Endozoicomonas sp. GU-1: one gene and its partner. The protein of the gene in region 1 binds, or shares a complex with, the protein of each later gene. Links are inferred from orthologs where the notes say so. Each region holds a gene or a part of one and is shown in the gene's direction. Other genes may lie near its edges.

What was found. Proteins that work in one complex are often made in the same cells at the same time.
Region 2: the proteins of smc (region 1) and O3276_RS25205 are in contact, whole or in part, in a crystal structure (PDB 3ZGX), measured with the Bacillus subtilis proteins. The link is inferred for Endozoicomonas sp. GU-1 from one-to-one orthologs.

The regions. Positions count from the first base shown.
Region 1 is NZ_CP114771.1:2,010,812-2,018,261, reverse strand. What follows is about bases 2,373-5,591. They hold smc (chromosome segregation protein SMC), read left to right. Parts: upstream 2,373-2,772; coding sequence 2,773-5,391; downstream 5,392-5,591. Other genes in these bases: O3276_RS25465 (hypothetical protein), read left to right, coding at 2,583-2,792; O3276_RS25470 (chromosome segregation SMC family protein), read left to right, coding at 2,373-2,586. Outside these bases: O3276_RS08065 (cytochrome c-type biogenesis protein), read left to right, coding at 1-405; c-type cytochrome biogenesis protein CcmI, read left to right, coding at 405-1,580; more of O3276_RS25470, read left to right, coding at 1,882-2,372; cell division protein ZipA, read left to right, coding at 5,641-6,837; NAD-dependent DNA ligase LigA, read left to right, coding at 6,922-7,450. UniProt on the Bacillus subtilis protein: Required for chromosome condensation and partitioning.
Region 2 is NZ_CP114771.1:6,029,431-6,036,423, reverse strand. Bases 2,455-5,216 are described here. They hold O3276_RS25205 (segregation and condensation protein A), read left to right. Parts: upstream 2,455-3,281; coding sequence 3,282-4,151; downstream 4,152-5,216. Other genes in these bases: O3276_RS25195 (hypothetical protein), read right to left, coding at 5,047-5,216; scpB (SMC-Scp complex subunit ScpB), read left to right, coding at 4,166-5,050; O3276_RS25210 (tryptophan--tRNA ligase), read left to right, coding at 2,455-3,163. Also shown: O3276_RS25220 (hypothetical protein), read left to right, coding at 1-410; O3276_RS25215 (MutS-related protein), read left to right, coding at 385-1,761; more of O3276_RS25210, read left to right, coding at 1,949-2,454; more of O3276_RS25195, read right to left, coding at 5,217-6,168; O3276_RS25190 (hypothetical protein), read right to left, coding at 6,212-6,993. UniProt on the Bacillus subtilis protein: Participates in chromosomal partition during cell division. May act via the formation of a condensin-like complex containing Smc and ScpB that pull DNA away from mid-cell into both cell halves.

The DNA.
Region 1 (7,450 bases):
CTGCGTTGTCCAAAGTGTCAAAACCAGTCCATAGGCGATTCTAATGCGCCCATTGCCCAGGATCTTCGGCGGGAAGTGCACCGGCTGTTAAATGAAGGCGCAGATAACCAGACAGTTATCGATTTTATGCTGGCCCGCTACGGAGACTTCGTGCTTTACAAACCCCGTCTTGCCGGTATCAATCTGGTGCTCTGGCTTGGGCCTTTGCTTCTGCTGTTGGTGGGTTTGACAGTACTTATTGTGGTGGTTCACAAGCATAAGGCAACGGCTTCGGAATCGGCACCAGCGGCTCCCGATGAACATAACGCAGACAAAGAGTTACTGGACAAAAAGCTGAACAGATTCCTGACAGACTATTTGACCACACACTCATCAGAAGATAATAAAACGGACGGTAAAGAGTAATGATGGAGTTCTGGTTGGTAGCCGCATTGCTGATTGCCATTGCCGTACTGGTTTCGGTCTGGCCATTGATAAAGCCAGTCGTTTCAGCACCCGGTGAGGATGAGTCTGAAGAGTCTGCAAACGTTGCCAGTTTCCGTGACCAGATGGCAGATCTGGACTGGCAGCTGCAACAGGGGCTGGTGTCAGCAGGAGAAGCGGAAAGGTTGAAACTGGAGTTACGGCAGAAACTGGCGGATGAGTTGGGTGATGGGCAGCCAGCAAGCCCGTACTCTCTGTTGAAGAAACCGGGGTTTGCACTGCTAATTGCTCTGATAATACCTGTGTCCACCGTACTCCTCTATTTTAAGCTGGGTGCCACCACTGAGATTGCTGTGGTCAACGCCATGAACAATGGCAACCTCAATGGTGAGCAGGTGGAAACGGTACTTAAAGAGTGGGTGGCCAAGCGGCCGGAGAATAATCAGGCGCTGTTCATGCTGGGCAGCCATTACCTGAGAACAGGCAAGCTGGAGGAAGCAGTTAACACCTACCGGCACCTTGCCAGTATCAGTAATGGCCATCCCCAGGTCACTGCGGAACTGGCGCAGGTGCTGTTTTTAAGCAGTAATAATGTGGTAACGCCTGAAATTCGCGAACTCTATCTGCAGACACTGCTGAAAGATAGCCAGAATACCACCGCATTGGGATTGAAGGGGATTGATGCCTTTACCAGAGGCAACTATCAGGACGCCATTGCCGCCTGGCAGCTGGCGTTGACCCATGAAGTGGATCCTGCAGCCCGGCAGTCATTGAGTGCGGGTATTAATCAGGCGCGTGCAATGCTCGGTGATACCGTGGTTGCCCTTCGGGTCATGATCGATCTGGCCCCTGAGCTGGGTGAGTTGCCAGATGATGCGCGGGTGGTGGTCTTTGCCCGGCCAGCCGGTGATGCCAAACAGCCTCCGCTGGTGGCTGTGCCACTGAGTGTTGGAGATCTTCCCAGGGAAGTCTTGCTTGATGATAACAGCGCCATGATGATGGGCGGACAGCTGCTGTCATCCATCGAGAGTCTTGATATCACCGCACGGATCAGCCTCACTGGCAATGTAATGTCCCCTGATTATCAAGTGCAGGCAAAAGGAGTGAAAACCACGGCAACTGAGCCTGTCAGGCTGACATTTACGCCGGCGGGTTAAGCATTTGAACTAAAGAAGCACAAAACAGTCTGAAACTATCAGAAATGCCGGAAGTCGCCTTTTTCATTTCGGAAAGGGCGACTTTTCTATTGACTGTGTTAATGTGTAAGATCTGGATTGAAAGAAGTATCAACTCTTTCAAACAAACGATTCGCTATGACAAGGAACCGGAGCCCAAAGCAACATGCTATGAATGGTGGTTTTGCCGGAGCATAAAGCCCCATAGCGTGAACTATTGGTCAGTATTCAGGCTCATACGTATACCGAGCCGGGCCCCGACAGTGAAGAGCTAAAGGAAACGATGCGTTTAAAATCCATCAAACTGGCCGGATTCAAATCGTTTGTGGACCCCACAACGGTTCACTTTCCCTCCAATATGTGTGGGGTGGTAGGCCCCAACGGTTGTGGCAAGTCGAATATTATTGATGCGGTTCGCTGGGTCATGGGGGAATCGTCCGCCAAGCATTTGCGTGGCGAGTCCATGACTGACGTTATCTTTAAAGGGTCCAACAGTCGTAAGCCTGCCAATCAGGCGTCTGTGGAGCTGATCTTTGATAATAACGAAGGGCGGGTCACCGGAGAGTTTGCTGCGTACCGGGAAATCTCGGTCAAGCGAACGGTTAACTCCGATGCCAAGAACACCTATTTTCTCAATGGCAGCAAGTGCCGCCGTAAAGATATTATGGACATCTTCCTGGGCACCGGTCTTGGACCCAGGAGTTACGCCATTATCAGTCAGGGCATTATCTCCAATCTGATTGAATCCAAACCGGAAGAGCTTCGGGTATTTATCGAAGAAGCGGCCGGTATCTCCCGCTACAAGGAGCGCCGTCGTGAGACGGAAAACCGCATCCGCCGAACCAATGAAAACCTTGAACGACTAACTGACCTGCGGGAAGAGCTGGGGCGTCAGCTTGGCCACCTGCAACGGCAGGCTCAGGCGGCGGAAAAGTACAAAGAGTACAAAGCCGAGGAACGGCTAAAAAGGCCCAGCTGCAAGCCTTGAAATGGCAGACCATCAATACCGGAGCCCAGTCCCAGGAACAGGCCATCCGTGAGTTCGAGGTTCAGCTGGAAGCGGCAATCAGTCAACAGCGTTCAGCGGATGCCGCCATGGAAGATGATCGCGTTCAGCAGATGGAGCTGAGTGACCGTTTTCATGAAGCGCAATCCAGCTATTACGGCACGGGCAATGAAGTCACCCCGAATTGAACAGACCCTGCAGCACCGGGAAGAACGTTCCAAAGAGTTGAGTCGCGACCTTGAACAGGTGGAGCACAGCTGGGAAGAGGCCCGTGAACAGCTGGCGGATGATCAGCAACAACTGGAGTCTTTCCAGGAAGAACTGATCGAGCTGGAGCCGGAGCTGGCCATGCTGCAGGATCAGGAGGCGGACTCTGGTGATGTCCTGACCCGGGCAGAAGAGGCCATGCAGCGCTGGCAGCAGGAGTGGGATCATTTCAATCAGCGATCCCATGAACCAAAACGGACCGCTGAAGTTGAGCAGTCCCGCATCCATCATGCCGAGCAGGTGATGGGGCGTTTACAGGAGCGAGAAGGTCGCCTGAAAGAAGAGTCCGCCGCGCTTGGGGGAACTGAAGACCAGGAGGAGATGACGCTCCTGTCGGAAAAACTGACCGAACTGGAGTTGACCGCAGAAACCGTTGAACTGCGCATCGAAGAGTGTGTTGATGCAGTTGAGCAACAGCGTGATCAGGTACAGAACCTGACGGCGGAGCTGGAAAGCAACCGGGATGAACTCAGCATGGTGCGAGGGCGTCATGCTTCTCTGGAGGCTTTGTACCAGGCATCACTGCATCAGGATACGGGCACCATTGAGTGGCTTGAGCAGCACCAGCTCAATAACCACACCCGTCTGATGGATAAGCTTCAGGTCGATGCTGGCTGGGAACGTTCGGTTGAAACCGTTTTGGGCGCTAGCCTGCAGGCCGTGTGCCTGGATAGCCTTGATCCTGTCGCTGACGCGCTGGGTGCGTTAGAGCAGGGATCGCTGGTACTGCTGGAGGCTGGTGCAGGCCAGCAATCTACCCCTTCGTTAAGTGAGTTGCCCCTGCTGGAAGATAAAGTGATCAGCGGTCAGGAAGCTCTGTCCTTATTGGCTGGAATCTATGCCGCAGATTCACTGGAAACGGCGCTTTCCCTGCGCGCAAAACTCCAGGCTGGCGAATCGATCATTACACCGGATGGCATTTGGCTCTCTTCCGGCTGGCTGCGGGTCAACCGGGGTGTCGATAATAACGCCGGTGTGCTGGAACGTCAGAAAGAGATGGACGCGCTGGGTGACAAGCTGACAACTCTGGAAGAAAGCAGCCTGCTATTGAAAGAGCAGCTGGAAGGCGCAAGGGCAAAACTCGAACAGCATGAGACTCAGCGGGAGCAGCTGCAAAAGCAGCTGTCCGAGCTCAACCGGAACCAGGGTGAGGTGCGGGCAGATCTTGGTGCCCGAAAGGTCCGGTTAGAACAGTTTTCCGAGCGCCGTCGACGCCTTGAGCAGGAACTGCAGGAAGTCAGGGAGCAGTATGGGCTGGAGCAGGAGGTGATTGGCGAGTCCCGCATGCGTCTGCAGGAAGCTCTGGACCACATGGAAGAAGACATTGGTCGTCGGGAAGCGATGCAGGAGCAACGTGAAAAGCTTCAGGCCCGTCTCGAAGAAGTACGTCATCAGGCCCGTTTTGATCAGGAGCGAGCCCATCAACTTGCCCTTCGCCAGCAATCCATCAATACCCAGATAGCCTCTCTGAAAGCAGCCATTGAGCGTTTGAGCCAGCAGTCTACCAAGCTCCGGGAGCGGCGGGAGTTTCTCCGGGAGTCCATGTCTGAATCCAACTCACCAGAGGGGGATCTGCGGGAACAGCTGGAGGAGATGCTGGCCAGACGCCTTGAGCAGGAAGAGACGATGCAGCAGGCCCGGATGGCGCTTGAAGAAGTGGAGCAGCGGATTCGTGCTGGCGAGAAGGTTCGCCACAGTGCTGAGCAGCAGGCGCAGAAAATTCGCGAACAGTTGGAAAAGCTGAGGATGGACTGGCAGGGCATGCAGGTTCGTCGCACGACGCTGGCTGAACAGCTGAAAGAGGATCAGTTTGATCTGGCAACGGTACTTGAGAACCTTCCGGATGACGCATCTGAACAGCAATGGGAGCAGGAGCTGGAACGGATCGCCGCACGCATTGAACGTTTGGGCGCGATTAACCTGGCGGCTATTGAGGAGTACGAAACCCAGTCAGAGCGCAAACAGTATCTGGATGCCCAGAACGATGACCTGGAGTCAGCACTGAATACGCTGGAGAATGCCATTCGCAAGATCGACAAGGAGACCCGTCAACGGTTCAAAATGACGTTCGATAAGGTCAATGCCGGTCTTCAGGAGTTGTTCCCCCGGGTATTCGGCGGTGGTCAGGCCTATCTGGCCTTAACCGGAGAAGACCTGCTGGATACCGGAGTGGCTATAATGGCTCAGCCCCCCGGCAAGAAAAACAGTACGATCCATCTGCTTTCCGGTGGTGAAAAGGCGCTGACGGCGATTGCCCTGGTATTTGCCATCTTCCAGTTGAATCCGTCGCCTTTCTGTATGCTGGATGAGGTGGACGCCCCTCTGGACGATGCCAACGTTGGGCGGTATGCCAAAATGGTTTCTGAAATGAGTGATAAAGTGCAGTTTGTGTACATCACTCACAACAAAATTGCCATGCAGGCGGCCAGTCAGCTGGTGGGTGTCACCATGCATGAGCCGGGTGTATCCAGACCGGTATCGGTGGATATTGAGCAGGCGGCGGCGATGGCTGAGTTGTAACTATCCGGTATGCTTAAGAGTTGGATAAATAAGCTATGACATTGACAATACGCAGTTTATAAAGCACGTAAAGTAAACGTTCATGGCTTAATTTGTTATTTTTTTATTGTAATATTGCAACGTTGGTCGATTGCAGCAGTAATTAATGCAGATGTGATAAATGACGGTGGTCTATTGTCGTCAAGTGTTATCACAGGGAAGCAGACTGCAATTCGGGCGTTGTTTCAAGGTCTACAGGGCAGCAAGGACATGAGTTTGCGAGATTGGCTGATACTCATAGGAATACTGGTAATCGTCGGCGTACTGGCCGACGGTTATCGCAGGATGCGATTGGCCAGAAAAAGGTCATCGGAAATCAGCTTTGGTCTGGAGGAAGTCAAAGGCTATGACGATGATTTTTCCAGTGAACTGCCCAATGGCGGTGCCCGGCCCAGTGCGCATAAAGAAAGCACTCTGAAAGAGAGCTTTCTGAAAGAAGGGTTTGCCAAAAAAGAGCCTGCCAGACCCCGTGTTGAGCCCGGGTTTTCCGGGGGCGACTATTTCGATGGTTACCCGGAAGAGGGTATTGAAGAACCGCCCGTGTACCCTGAATCCTTGAGACAGCGCCATCGTCACCCTGAAGAAGCGGAACGGTATACAGAGCAAAGCGACGCCGGGGAAAAAGCGAGAGTTCAAAGAGCGCTTGATCTGGATGAGCCTGTTCCGGTGCTGATGAATCTGGACGAGTCACAGCAACCCTCAAGAAGTAAACGCCCGTCGTCTGCTGAGGATCATTTACACGGAGGTCTCTCACGGACAGCAGGCGCTGACCGTTCTGTTCGCTCCCGTGAAACGTCCCGATTGGATGCTGAGCCGGAAGAGTTTGTTGGTCAGCCAAGAGCGGCAACCAGTCAGGGCAAGGCACCGATTCAGGAACGTGACGTTTCGGCCAGAGAGAGCTCCAACCCACAGAAAGAACTCAACCTGGGGGGGCGTGAGAAGGCAGAGAAGCTACAAGAGCGCCCGCCCGCCAGTGAAGTGATTGTGATCAATGTGCTGGCCAAAGGCGGCGGTGTTTTTGCCGGTGACCAGCTGATGCAGTCCATGCTGGCATCCGGCATGCGCTTTGGTGATATGTCGATCTTCCATCGATATACCAATGCCGATGATACCGGAAAAATTCTGTTCAGCATGGCCAACGGCGTAAAGCCGGGTACCTTTACCATTGATAATCTGGAAGCCACCGAGACACCGGCCCTGAGTCTGTTTATGAGTCTGCCTGGGCCGGAAAAACCCATGCAGGCCTTTGCCCTGATGGAAGAGACGGCCCGTCGTCTTGCCCTTGATCTGGGCGGTGAGCTGAAAGATGAGCAGTTCAGCGTGATGACTCAGCAGACCCTTGAACACTGTCGTCAGCGTATTCGTGAATATGAGCGCAAGCAGCTGGCGAAACAGCCGGTGCATTGATATTCCTGCTGGCCCGGCCATTGCCATCTAATTTTTTCTTCAGCGGGTTCTCAGGCAGAGAACCCGCTGGCCTTTGATAATTCCATGAGCATGACTTCTTCAGATATCCCATCGGTTCCTTCCCTTGAGCTTGCAGAGCAAGAGATACTTCAGCTGCGTCAGCAAATCAGCGAGCACAACCATCGTTACTATGTCCTGGATGAGCCGGAAATTCCCGACAGTGAATACGATAAGCTGTTTATCCGCCTGAAATCCCTTGAAGCTGCATACCCACAGCTGATAACTGAAGATTCTCCCACCCGGCGGGTCGGTGGCACGCCTCTGAAAGCGTTTGGTCAGGTTCGCCATGAACTGGCCATGCTCTCCCTGGATAACGCTTTTGATGCGGAAGATCAGGCGGACTTTAATCGTCGGGTTAAAGAGCGGCTGGGCACCACTGAAGACATTGAATACGCCTGCGAACCCAAGCTGGATGGTATCGCTGTCAGCCTGTTATACGAAGATGGTCTTCTGGTCAGGGCAGCTACCCGTGGCGATGGCACTACCGGGGAAGATATTACCCAGAACATTCGTACGATTGAATCAATCCCACTCAAGTTGATGGGCGATGGCT
Region 2 (6,993 bases), 4.0 Mb from region 1 along the record:
AAGTTAAAGGTGAACTTCCTGATATTATTCTTTCACCCGGAGAAAAAAGAAAAATCGTATTAAAATCACTCACCCAGCAAACCGTCGACCAGGCCAGTTCCACAAACAAAATTCTGACACATTACGCCGTTAAAGACCTGGATTTATTAAATGGACCAACGCAGTCACCCGACCACAGCATTCTGAAAAGCCTTGGAACCCCGATTACCGTATCCGGAGAAATCATGTTAGCCAATATGCTGATTACTCCGACAACCGATATCAACGTACTGAAAAAAAGACAATCCACCATTCAATACCTGATCGATAATCCAATAATCATGGCCAGGCTGGAGAATCATTTACAACGGTTCTCCGCCAATGAGGATGGCATCATATCTCTGCTTGACCCCCTCCGATACTGTCTATAAAGGACTTTTCCAGAGCCTGGATGCTACCACTCAGTTTGGTATGAACCCGAAAACCAGCAATGAAAAAGAAGCCTCCCGTCGTTTTATTGAAAGCCTGAATTTGCTGAGTCTCGGGTTTATGCCTACCTACCTGTATTACAATTCTTCACATCCATTGCATCTGGTCAGCGGCTTGACTCTTTATGGCCTGACACTTTATCTGACACAACGAAGTGCCAAAAGAGAGAGGAAATATTACACCTACGTAATGGAACGCAGCAGACGCCCGGGCCTTGCCTTATTTGAAGCCAGAAAACTCTGGATGACCCTTGAGGACCATGCACCGTTTCATGAAGTGCTGTTATCCTACCCGGAGCTGGCCAGGCTGGATTACTCGAAAGAGTTCCGGGAAATGCTCGCGCTATTGAAAAAGCCCCCTGAAAGCCCTGTCCGTTCCAACTGGCACTACTACACCTCTCACATGGGGTGCTACCACATGGCATTAGAACTGATGCAGAAGCACAAAAGTTCTCTGTTATACATCCTCAAGGCCGTGGGTGAAGTGGATGCCTGGCTGACCATTGCCCGACTGGTAAGCCAGGGTCAGCAAAGAGAAAGCAACCCAATTACCTTTGCAAAATACATTCCGGAACACGCATCACCCTACCTGAGACTCGACCGCTTCTGGAATCCACATTTATCACCAGCAGTCGCCGTGCCAAACAGTATCGAAATAGGCGCGCAATTGCCGTTGAACACCATCATTACAGGCCCCAATGCCGCCGGAAAATCGACCAATATGGAAGGCATTGCCATTGCCGTCCTGCTGGCACAAACCTTTGGAATTGTACCAGCGCACCATATTGAAATAACCCCGTTTTCCCTGATCCATACTCACATGGATATCAGCTCAGAGGTGGCGGCAGGGCTGTCAACCTTCAAGGCAGAATCGGTGAGAGCTATTGAACTGATGGACCATATTGAAAACATGGCAGAGTCCCAGTTCAGCCTGACACTGATGGATGAAATTTTCAGCAGCACTAATCCGATAGAAGGTGAGGCTGGCACCTATGGCTATCTGAAAATCATTTCCAACAACCGCAACTGCATTAATATCTGCACAACCCACTACCCCAGACCCACACTGCTGGCTGATGAATACCCCGGAATATTCCAGAACATGCACGTTCATGCAGACATCACCAGTGACGGCAGACTGGTCTATGACTACCTCTTAAAGTCCGGTTTTTCTGAACAGCATATTGCCATCAAGATTCTTGAAGATGAGGGTATTCAATCAGAATTTCTTGATATCGCCACTGACATCATCAAATATCCGGAACGATACCCTCTTCAAAACCGCAGGCTCTAAGCGGAACAACGTGTTATCAATGTCTCATTCAGGGGAGCATCCCGTCTTTTGATACTGACAAAAAGATCCATCACATTATTGGCCACTAAAGCCGGTAATTCGCGGCAGGCAATACCGTCTTGCCCCTCTTTCCCCTGGATTAAAACTATCGTACCCTGTCCTCTCAGGACTAATTTGGGAGAGCCCTTTGAGCGCTGTAGACCCTCAGTCGCGTGTTTTATCTGGCATGCGACCCACTGGCCGATTGCATCTTGGCCATTATCACGGTGTTTTAAAAAACTGGCTGGCACTGCAACACGAATACGACTGTTTTTTCTTTGTGGCAGACTGGCATGCATTGACCACTCACTATGAAGATACCCAGCACCTTCAGCAACACATGCTGGATATGGTCACTGACTGGCTGGCCGTTGGTGTGAACCCTGGCTCTTCCACCATTTTTATTCAGTCCCGGGTACCGGAGCATGCCGAACTTCACCTGCTGCTTTCCATGATGACACCGCTGTCATGGCTGGAACGGGTTCCAACGTACAAAGACCAGCAGGAAAAACTCAGAGAGAAAGACCTTTCAACCTATGGTTTTCTGGGATACCCCCTCCTGCAAAGCGCTGACATTCTGGCCTATCGGGCAGGCAGTGTGCCTGTGGGCGCGGATCAGGAAGCTCATGTAGAGATTACCCGGGAAATCGCCCGCCGTTTTAACCATCTCTATGGCCGTGAACCCGGTTTTGAACAAAATGCCGAAATGGCCATCCGGAAAATGGGCAGAAAGCAGGGTGAAATATATCGGAAGCTTCGCAAAACCTATCTGGAAAAAGGTGATGAACAAGCCCTGGAAACAGCCAGGGCCCTGCTGAAAGAACAGAACAATATTACCCTGGGTGACCAGGAACGCCTCTTCGGTTATCTGGAAGGCACCGGCAAGGTTATTCTGCCAGAGCCACAGGCATTGCTGACACCGCAAGCCAGAACGCCGGGGCTGGATGGACAGAAAATGTCCAAGTCCTGCAACAACACCATCAGCCTCAGAGAGAGTGCTGACGAGGTCGACACCAAGATCCGGAAAATGCCCACGGACCCGGCCCGTATTCGCCGGAATGATCCGGGTGATCCCATAAAATGCCCGGTATGGCAATTTCACCGGCTCTATTCTGACCAGCAACGTCAGGACTGGGTACACAGTGGCTGTACCAGTGCCAGCATCGGTTGCCTGGACTGCAAAAAGCCGGTCATAGAAGCGATCCAGGCCGAGCTGGAACCGATACGGATTGAAGCCCTGGAACTGGAACATAACCAGGATGTGGTCAAGAGCATTATTACCGAAGGGTGCGAGAAAGCCCGCGATGAAGCCCAGGACACCCTGAAGGAAGTCCGGGATGCCATGGGACTGCACTATCGCTAAGAATTGGTATAGCTCCTCTCTAGACAGACACCACCTCTGGCAGGCATGATGGAACTGATCAGTAAATAAACCATCTAACCTCCCAGGAGGTACCGGCCCAGCAAGAGGTGAACTGCCCATGACCACGACGGAAGCCGTGGCCGAACAACCAGCACAGACGTCAGCCCCATCGGAAGCAGAATCCGTTGCACCTGAAGCGCCTCATATAAGAGCTGAAAAATCGCTGGCACTGGTTAAGGGTCAACCATTCACCAAGCTGCCTGACGATCTCTACATTCCACCGGATGCCCTGGAAGTCTTTCTGGAAGCCTTTGAAGGCCCGTTGGATCTTCTGCTCTACCTGATCAAACGGAACAACATGGATATCCTCGATATCCAGGTGGCCCAGATCACCCATCAGTACATGGAATACGTCAAGCTGATGGAAAGTTCCCAGTTTGAGCTGGCTGCAGAATATCTGGTGATGGCCGCAACACTGGCGGAAATCAAATCCCGAATGCTGTTGCCACGAACTGCAGAGGCTGAAGAGGAAGAAGACGACCCCCGTGCTGAGCTGGTCAGGCGACTGCAGGAGTATGAGCGCTTTAAGAAAGCGGCCGAAGACCTGGATGCCCTGCCCAGAATGGGCCGGGATAACTGGCCAGCCAAAGTTCAGCCTCCTGAGTTTGAGCGGGTTCAGATACATCCGGAGGTTGATCTTCAGGATATTCTGGTTGCCCTGAGCGAAGTCATGCGTCGGGCTGATATGTTTGAGCATCACCATGTAGCGGAAGAAGCACTGTCCGTTCGAGAGCGGATGAGCGAGGTGCTTGCCATGCTCTCCCCTGAACGCTTCACCCCCTTTGTGGCACTCTATCGGGTCAGCGAAGGCCGACTGGGCGTGGTGGTCACCTTTATGGCCATAATGGAACTGATCAAGGAATCCCTGATCGAGCTGGTACAAAGCGAACCCTTTGGACCAATTCATGTAAAGGCCCGGGTTGAATAACATGGAAAATATCAATGAGCGAAAAGCCTGATCTCTCACTGATTCTGGAAGCAGCGATCATGGCCAGCAGTCGTCCACTGACGATTGAACAACTGGCGGCCCTCTTTGCGGAAGACAATCGCCCTGATGGCAATGAAATCCGTGAAGCCCTGGTCAAAGTATCTGACGCCTGCGAGGGCCGGGCCTTTGAACTGAAGCAAGTAGCGTCCGGCTTCCGCTTCCAGGTTCGTCAGGCCATGGCTCCCTGGATTGGCGGCCTGTGGGACGAAAAACCTCAGCGCTATACCCGTGCCCTTCTGGAAACCCTGGCCCTGATCGCCTATCGCCAGCCCATTACCCGGGGAGAAATTGAAGATATTCGTGGCGTCAGTGTCAGCAGTAATATCATACGCACCCTGCAGGAGCGGGAGTGGGTTCGCGTTGTCGGCCACCGGGATGTGCCCGGCAGACCCGCTATGTTTGCCACCACCCGGCAATTCCTGGATTACTTCAACCTGCAGAACCTGAATGAACTGCCGCCGCTGTCGGAAATCCGGGACCTGGAAGAAATCGCCAAGGCCCTGGAAATCCCGGAAGAGATTGCCGAAGCACTGGCCGCAGCAGGCGGTACGTTAGAACAGCCGGAGCTGGCGGACCAGGAGGTCATCAAAGAGCGTTCGGCCCAGGAGCTGTTCGATGAACTGGATGCCATGGAAGCCGAATTGCCCACTGGCTTTAATGACTTGATCAAGAAGCAGAAAATACCGGCCCTGCAACTGGAAGAAGAGAAAGAACAACTGAGCTCTGAACTCACTGAAGATGAATTGACCATAGCTTCAGAAAGCCTGACTTCTGATGAGCAATCCTCTGAAGAAGCCATTTCTTCCCAGTCTGAAGAGCCCGATGAAACCTTTCATTAATCAACGACACTCTTGAAGTATTCTTCCAGAGTGTCTTCTGGAATAGCCCCACCAACCTCAACCAGCGCCTGAAATACCGGTTGCAAATAAGCATCCAGCTCACGGGCAAGGTGGTTCCAGTCTGTACTTTTATCGCCATCAAGAAGGTAAGTGAAATCTGGTAATTCTTCCCCATCAAAAAGTTCATCTGGAAATTGTGAGTCTAATATATTTTCCTGATAAAATGAGAAGGAAAGTATTGGCTGATGGACGTCTTTGCTCATATCTGTGCAAAGACGATGACGGTGGCGTAGCATCGTTACATCACACCCTCTCAGATAACTGTCAATTTTATCAAGCCCTTTGCCAAGATCAGACATAACACCTGTATTAATAATACCGTTGATTAGATCATCGAACTTGATTGGAACCATTCCCCGGGTAGTGAGATCGGGTATGTAAGTGTCGAAGGAGTTAACTTTACATTTTTCAAGTAATCTGCAATTCATTTTCTGCCACAACTCGAGTCTACAGGCAATAGTATGCAATTCTTCCAGTCTGGCTGTTGTGAAAGAGTCCGCGATCGTTTCACCAAGTTCTTTCCTGACACTTTCAACGGCCTTATCGCTAGCGCCCTTCCCCGCAGAAGATATTGACGCCAGTTCATTCAAGCTGGATGTCAGAGACTCCTCCAGAATCTGCTCACCGCCACAATAAGCGCAGCCCCCTACAGCACCTTCAGTGGAATCTGCCTCCTTTACCAGAAGAAGGCTTTCTAACGTTTGCTCCAACCCAATGAAGCAATCGGGTTCTGAACCAGGACCTGAACTGAGGGAGGATAAGGGTGAAGCATCGTCATCAGACTGTTCATCATCTGAGCCAACCGTAAATCTCACAACCGATGGATTATCAGTTTCACCTAATGCTGGATTCATATAATTTTGGACAGGCAAAACCGCACTGACAGTTCGAGCTCCAACGGCCGGACTGTGCTGAAGATCTTCCGTGGCACGACTCCGAAAAATACCGCCCGCATGCTGAGCATTCGCTGGCAAGGCAGAATCATTCTGGTCATAGCTGTTGCTTAGTGGTCCGTTAACAGAGTTTGCCAATCCGGTATTTGCACTTGGTGGAGTCATAAATAAACCTTCTAACGATAGATATTTACTCCCCATAGACAGCTTACTTTCTCAATAGGTTCACTACTGCATTATGCGCTACGGGAAGGTCAGAGTTATATTGTCGGAGTCCAGAGCAATCAGGGTGGATCAGCGCAAGCAGTGTTTTGACAAATTCCTTTTTCTTGCATTGGTAATCATTAACTGGCTGAAAGGTCGATAGCCAGCCATTCACTCTGAGCTCAAAACCCTTACGCCACAGATGGCTGAGCAATTTCATGTGAAGATTCTGAGTCAATGCATAAAGGCGTCGGCGCTCTTCCTGCCCCTGGATTGTCCGGTCGTCAGGTTTTCCGGGGTCTCCTTGAGAGTGCAGCGCTATAAACTGCCGGGCTTTATTCAGGGTAAGCAAAGAGCGTATCAGCAAACCATAAATACGCTCACCGGTGTTTTGGGGGGTATTAAAAAGAATGGTTCGGGGCAAGGCAAATGCCGCTCCTTTTTGCAACTGCTCAGTCAGTGGATCGAGGTTATCGGTGAGAAATTTCAGCGTATCGTTCAACAATCTGGTTTCTTCAGCAAACGACAAACACCACACCGACTTCTTTACGCCGGGAACATGAACGGCCAGTCGTGCCTCGTTTCGATGGGCTACTCTGTCGTCCACGCTGACCTGCAGCCCCATTACCCTGGCACCCAGATCACCGTCTGTCAGATGAATATTGAAAGCTTTTGGCAGTTTAATCGCCGGACATCCCGGGACTGGCCCGATGGTGACACTTTTGGGGATTTCTGAATCTCTGTCAGTATTCAATGCCCGCAGCCGGTCAAACAGGGCTCTGGCAG